Regions from separate parts of the Streptomyces sp. NPDC047982 genome, predicted to be linked through region 2. Evidence: riboswitches for the same ligand, from Rfam matches in the RefSeq annotation. Region 2 holds a riboswitch; the other holds the start of a gene.
The links. A riboswitch is a leader RNA that binds a small molecule or an ion and turns the genes downstream of it on or off. The one in region 2 is predicted to bind S-adenosylmethionine.
Positions count from the first base shown of each region.

Region 1: another riboswitch for S-adenosylmethionine. It lies ahead of ACGF2V_RS07160 (aminotransferase class V-fold PLP-dependent enzyme); the one in region 2 lies ahead of thrC (threonine synthase).

Region 1 covers NZ_JBIDBS010000004.1:364,015-367,416, reverse strand. Annotated here, with positions in the region: gene ACGF2V_RS07170 (ubiquinol-cytochrome c reductase cytochrome b subunit) at 1-418, shown strand, start outside; gene trpD (anthranilate phosphoribosyltransferase) at 544-1,623, shown strand; SAM riboswitch class IV at 1,728-1,845, shown strand; gene ACGF2V_RS07160 (aminotransferase class V-fold PLP-dependent enzyme) at 2,019-3,402, shown strand, end outside.
Region 2 covers NZ_JBIDBS010000019.1:1,222-4,623, reverse strand. Annotated here, with positions in the region: gene ACGF2V_RS22705 (ubiquitin-like small modifier protein 1) at 1-88, opposite strand, end outside; gene thrC (threonine synthase) at 122-1,474, opposite strand; SAM riboswitch class I at 1,493-1,620, opposite strand; gene ACGF2V_RS22695 (glucosyl-3-phosphoglycerate synthase) at 1,774-2,751, shown strand; gene ACGF2V_RS22690 (trehalose-6-phosphate synthase) at 2,967-3,402, shown strand, end outside.

The DNA.
Region 1 (3,402 bases), on a different contig from region 2:
GCACTTCCACCTGTCGATCAACGCCATCACCTGGTTCATCCGGATCTTCATCTTCGCGGGCCCGGTCATCGCGTTCGTCGTCACCCGGCGGATCTGCCTCGGCCTCCAGCGCCGCGACAAGGAGAAGGTGCTGCACGGGCGCGAGTCCGGCATCATCAAGCGCCTGCCGCACGGTGAGTTCGTCGAGGTCCACGAGCCGCTCGGCCCCGAGCAGCTGCACACGCTCACGGCGCACGAGCAGTACGAGCCGGTCGAGATCGGCCCGACGGTCGACGAGAACGGTGTCGAGCGCAAGGTCTCCGCGATGCAGAAGCTGCGCGCCCGGCTCAGCAAGGGCTACTACGGCGAGAACAACCAGATCGCCAAGCCCACCGTCGAGGAGTACAAGGAGATCACCAGCGGCCACGGTCACCACTGATCGCCTGAACTGATCGCCACAGCGGGAGCCCCGTCCATCCGATGGACGGGGCTCTTCGCTGTCCGCCACCCTCGATAGGGTGGAAGTCGAACCCTCTTATCGGCTGTGGACCCCAGGAGCGGACCATGAACGTTGTGACCCCGGTCGGCGGCGACAGCGTGGCGGACCGTTCCTGGCCCGGCGTGCTGAACCCGCTGCTGCGCGGCGAGGACCTGAGCGCGGACGACACCGCGTGGGCGATGGACCGCATCATGAGCGGCGAGGCGACCGATGTGCAGATCGCCGGTTTCGCCGTGGCCCTGCGCGCCAAGGGCGAGACGGTCGAGGAGGTGTCCGGCCTGGTGCGCGCGATGTACGAGCACGCCAACACCATCGACGTCCCCGGCCACACGGTCGACATCGTCGGCACCGGCGGCGACCTCGCCAAGACGGTCAACATCTCCACGATGGCGGCGGTCGTCGTCGCGGGCACCGGTGCCAAGGTCGTCAAGCACGGCAACCGCGCCTCCTCGTCGGCGAGCGGCTCCTCCGACGTGCTGGAGAAGCTCGGCGTCAACCTGGAGCTCAGCGCGCGGCGTGTGGCCGAGGTCGCCGAGGAGGCGGGCATCACCTTCTGCTTCGCCGTGAAGTTCCACCCCGCGCTGCGTCACGCGGCCCGCGCCCGCAAGGAGTTGGGCGCGCAGACCACGTTCAACGTTCTCGGCCCGCTCACCAACCCGGCCCGGGTGCGGGCCCAGGCGGTCGGCGTCGCCGATCTGCGGATGGCGCCCATCGTCGCCGGGGTCCTCGCCGAACGGGGCAACTCGGCGCTCGTCTTCCGCGGCGACGACGGGCTCGACGAGCTGACGACGACCGCGACCTCGCGGGTCTGGGTGGTCCGGGACGGCGCGGTGCGCGAGGAGGCGTTCGACCCGCGCGCCATCGGTCTGGAACTGGTCCCGGCCGAGGCGCTGCGCGGCGGTGACGCCTCGTACAACGCGGATGTGGCCCGCCGGGTGCTGGCCGGTGAGCACGGGCCCATACGGGAGGCCGTGCTCCTCAACTCGGCGGCGGCGCTGGTGGCCCTGGACCCGACGGACGGCACGCTGAACGAACAGCTCGCCGCCGGGGTCGCGAAGGCCGCCGAATCCATCGATTCCGGGGCGGCACGGCGGGCGCTGGAGAGGTGGGTGGCGGCCAGCAACGCGTCGCGGACCGCCGGCTGAACGCTGGCCGGCGGTCTTCGAGCCGACGGGATGTCACGTGGGGCGCGGTCCGGATCCTGGACCGCGCCCTTGCGCGTTCGCAGACGTATGGCAGGATGCAGGCAGGTCATGAGTGACAGCGACTACGGCCCCGGCCCGCTGTCCGGCAACCCTCCGTCCGTGGCGGGGTGCCCCGGGTGAAGACCGGGCCGCAGGCAGCGAGGTCTGCGGCAAGCGCGGGCCCCTCGGCATCTGCGAATGCCAACCCCCGGGGTCCTGGTCCCTAGGGAGTCTCTTGTGAGCACGCGAATGCGCTAGGGCGTTCCGGCCCTTTTCCGCACCCCTTTTCTCTTGTCGCTGCGCTGCCGCGTATCCGCCGGCGCACGCTTTTCGCCTGCCTGTTACGGGAGTTCGCCATGTCTGTCCTCACCGCTGCCGCCGACCAGTCGCTTTGTACCCCCTTGCCGGTTCTGGGTCAGGACGTAACGGTTCCGCTGGTCACAGGTGGTGAAGTCACCTATGCCGCACTCGACTACGCCGCCAGCGCCCCGGCCCTCCAGCGCGTCTGGGACGACGTCGCCGCGTACGCTCCGTACTACGGCAGCGTCCACCGCGGGGCCGGGTACCTCTCGCAACTGTCCACGGACCTCTTCGAGAACAGCCGCGCGACCGTCGCGGAGTTCCTCGGCTGTCGCCCTGACGACCAGGTGGTCTTCACCCGCTCGACCACCGACTCGCTCAACCTGCTGGCCGCGGTCGTCCCCGCCGACTGCCAGGTGTTCGTGTACGAGACCGAGCACCACGCCTCGCTGCTGCCGTGGCGCGACGCCCGGGTGACGTACCTGAACGCCCCGCGCACCCCGGCCCAGGCCGTCGAGACGCTGGAGCGGGCGCTCGCCGACCGCGACCCTTCCCCGAGCTCTCAACTCCGTTCGAGCAGGGGAGGCCCCATCGGCCCCGCGCTGGTCTGCGTCACCGGCGCCTCCAACGTCACCGGCGAACTGTGGCCGGTCAGGGAACTGGCGGCCGCCGCCCACGCGCACGGCGCCCGGATCGTGCTGGACGCCGCGCAGCTCGCCCCGCACCACCCCGTCGACATCACCGGCCTGGACGTCGACTGGGTCGCCTTCTCCGGGCACAAGCTGTACGCGCCGTTCGGTTCGGGCGTGCTCGCGGGCCGGGCCGACTGGCTCCGGGACGCCGAACCGTACCTGGCCGGCGGCGGCGCCTCGCGAGGCGTCGCCCGGCGTGCCGACGGCGGCGTGGACGTCGAGTGGCACACCACCCCGGCCCGTCACGAGGCCGGTTCCCCCAACGTCATCGGCGTGTACTCCATCGCCTCCGCCTGCAAGGCGCTCACCGAGGCGGGCTTCGACGGCCTGGTCGCCCGGGAGCAGCGCCTCGTCGCCGCCGTCCGCGCCGGGCTCGCCGAGGTCCCCGAGGTCACGGTGCTCTCGCTGTTCGGCGACGACGCCCCCCGGGTCGGCGTGATCTCGTTCGTGGTGGAGGGCTGGAACAGCTCGCACTTCGCCGCGGCGCTCTCCGCCGAGTACGGCATCGGGGTGCGTGACGGACTGTTCTGCGCCCACCCGCTGGTCCGTACGCTGCTGGGCGGCGATCCGCAGCAGGGCGGCGCGTGCGGCGCGCCGGAGGCCGCGCCGGGGGAGCTCTCGCTCAACGCGATCCGGGTGAGCTTCGGCGCCGGTACGCCCGACGAGCACATCGAGCGCTTCGTACGGGCGGTCAAGGAACTGGTCGGACAGGGCGCCCGGTGGACGTACCGCACCGAGGGCGGCCGCT
Region 2 (3,402 bases):
GGGAGAGGGTCTCGCCCTCGGCCGGGACCTCGGACCGACCGCCGGTGTAGGTGCGGAGGATGGTGGGGATGCGGACCTTGACGCTCATGGTGGGTATGCCTTCCTTCGGTCGCGGTGGGGATCAGGCGGTGGCGAGGCCGGCGGCGCGGAACGCGTCCAGGCTCGGGCGGATCGTCGCGGTCGCCTGCGAGGTGGTGGCCACCGCGTCCAGGGTCTTGAGGCCGTCACCGGTGTTGAGGACGACGGTGGCCAGCGACGGATCGAGCACCCCGTTCTCGATCAGCTTCTTCGTCACGCCGACGGTCACCCCGCCCGCCGTCTCGGCGAAGATGCCCTCGGTGCGGGCCAGCAGCTTGATGGCGTCGACGACCTGCTCGTCGTCGACGTCCTCGACCGCGCCGCCGGTGCGCCGGGCGATGTCCAGGACGTACGGGCCGTCGGCCGGGTTGCCGATCGCCAGGGACTTGGCGATGGTGTCCGGCTTCTGGGGCCGCACGACGTCGAGACCGGCCTTGAACGCGGTGGAGACCGGGGAGCAGCCCTGGGCCTGGGCGCCGAAGATCTTGTACGGCCGGTCCTCGACCAGACCCAGCTTGATCAGCTCCTGGAGCCCCTTGTCGATCTTCGTGAGCTGCGAGCCGGACGCGATCGGGATGACGATCTGGTCGGGCAGTCGCCAGCCGAGCTGCTCGCAGATCTCGTACGCCAGGGTCTTGGAGCCCTCGCCGTAGTACGGGCGCAGGTTGACGTTGACGAAGCCCCAGCCCTCCCCGAGCGGGTCGCCGATGAGCTCCGAGCAGAAGCGGTTGACGTCGTCGTAGGTGCCCTCGATGCCGACCAGCTCACCCCCGTACACCGCGGCCATGACGACCTTTCCCTGCTCCAGGTCGTGCGGGATGAACACGCAGGAGCGCAAGCCCGCGCGGGCGGCGGCGGCGCCCACGGCGCCGGCGAGGTTGCCGGTGGAGGAGCAGGAGAGGGTGGTGAATCCAAAGGCTCGGGCGGCTTCGACGGCGATGGCGACGACCCGGTCCTTGAAGGAGTGGGTCGGGTTGCCGGAGTCGTCCTTGACGTACAGGCCGCCGGTGACGCCCAGCTCGCGGGCGAGGTTGTCGGCCTTGACCAGCTTGGTGAAGCCGGGGTTGAGATTGGGCTTGTCCGCGACATCGGCGGGGACCGGCAGCAGCGGCGCGTAACGCCAGATGCTGTTCGGTCCGGCCTCGATACGCTTCCTCAGCTCCTCCGGGGAGCCGGCCGGCAGGTCGTACGCCACTTCGAGCGGCCCGAAACAGGACGCGCAGGCGAAGAGCGGTCCGAGCGCGAAACGCTCGCCGCACTCGCGGCAGGAGAGCGCCGCCGCGGGACCGAGATCGAGGTCGGCGGGCACGGTGCCGACGGAAGAATCGGCGTCGGAGGAATCGGCGGCGGAAGAGGTGGTGTTCGCTGGAGCGGTCGCAGCGGTCTGCACAGCCATGATGGCGGAGGCCCTTTCTCCTCATCTTCCTTGCGACGCGTTTCGTCGCAAGCCGGAATTGGCACCTTCCCCACCGTGACCTCGCGGTCGGCAGGAGGGTTGCCGGGACGTCAACGGGCCGTTCCCTCAGTCCCTCTGGATGAGCGCTGTGGCACTGGAGCGGTGCTCCAGGCATTTGTCGGCGGACCGACCCCGGCATGCGACGGTCGTCCGCGTTGTTCAAGACTGTAACCGAAGCACCGGACGGTTGAGATGGTCGTCCGAACCGCGAGATGGATCACATACAGGGAGTATCGACCGTGCTGGAAGAGGTCGAACGCTGGCTGACCAGGCGTTCCTGGTCGGCCGCCGACCGTCCGCTGGACAGCCTCCTGGCCGCCAAGGCGAAGGACCCGCGGCGCGGGAGCGTGAGCGTCGTCCTGCCGGCGCTGAACGAGGAGGCGACGGTCGGCGGGATCGTCACGACGATCCGGCGCGAGCTCATGGAGAAGAGCCGGCTGGTCGACGAACTCGTGGTGATCGACTCCGGCTCCACGGACGCCACCGCGAAGGTGGCCGGGGAAGCCGGTGCCCGGGTGGTGCACCGGGACGACATACTCCCCCGGATACCCGCCGTGCCCGGCAAGGGCGAGGTGCTGTGGCGCTCGCTCCTGGTGACGCGCGGTGACATCGTCTGCTTCGTCGACGCCGATCTGAGGGAATTCTCGGCGGACTTCGTCTCCGGCATCGTCGGCCCGCTGCTGACCGACCCGGAGGTGTGCTTCGTCAAGGCGATGTACGACCGGCCGTTCGGCGACGGCCCCACCGGGCCCGCCCTCGGCGGCGCGTCGGGCCAGGGGGGACGGGTCACGGAACTGGTGGCCCGGCCGCTGCTCAATCTGCACTGGCCGCGACTGGCCGGTTTCGTCCAGCCGCTGGGCGGCGAGTACGCGGCACGCCGCTCCCTGCTGGAACAGCTGCCCTTCCCCGTCGGGTACGGGGTGGAGCTGGGCCTGCTCGTCGACGCACTGCACACGGTGGGACTGGACGCGCTCGCGCAGGTCGACGTGGGCGTGCGCCGACACCGCCACCAGGACGGCCAGGCGCTCGGCCGGATGGCGGCTGCGATCTACCGGACCGCCCAACTCCGCTTGTCCCGCGGGCATTTGGTGCGCCCCTCGCTGACCCAGTTCGAGCGCGGAAAGAACGGTTTCGTACCGCGCACCCATGCGGTGGACACCGAGGAGCGTCCGCCGATGCGCGAGATCGAGGAGTATGTCTCGCGCCGCGCCGCTTGACGGTCCCGCCCCGTACGGCGGTCCCGGCACCGCGTGACGGGCCCGCCCCGCTTGACGGGCCCGCCCCGTACGGCACCACGGGTGAACCACGAGGAGCCACGGGAAAGCACAGGCAGCCCCCGGACACGACACCACCCGGATGCCACCTGAATGCCTCCGAACGTCGGCCGGCTTCGCACGTTTGAGTGGTTCGTGATCGGGCTAGATTCCGCAACATGGTCTCCGAGCACGAAGCCCACCCCGCCGAAGCCCGGTCCACCGGAACCGGTACCGCCGGAGTCGGTGGCGCCGAAGCCGGTGTTCTCGTCGCGTCGAACCGCGGCCCGGTGTCGTACACCCTGGGGACGGACGGAACGCTCGACGCGAAGCGCGGCGGAGGCGGGCTCGTCTCCGGGCTGAGCGCCGTCGAGGACAAGCTGTGGGTGTGCGCGGCGCTCGGCGACGGGGACCGTGAGGCGGTCCGGCGCGGAGTCGGTGAGCCGGGCGTGCGGATGCTCGACATCGACCCGGTCGTCCACACGGACGCGTACAACGGCGTCGCGAACTCGGTGCTCTGGTTCGTCCACCACATGCTGTACCAGACCCCTCTGGAACCGGTCTTCGACGCGGAGTTCCGGCGGCAGTGGGCGGCGTTCGAGACGTACAACCGGG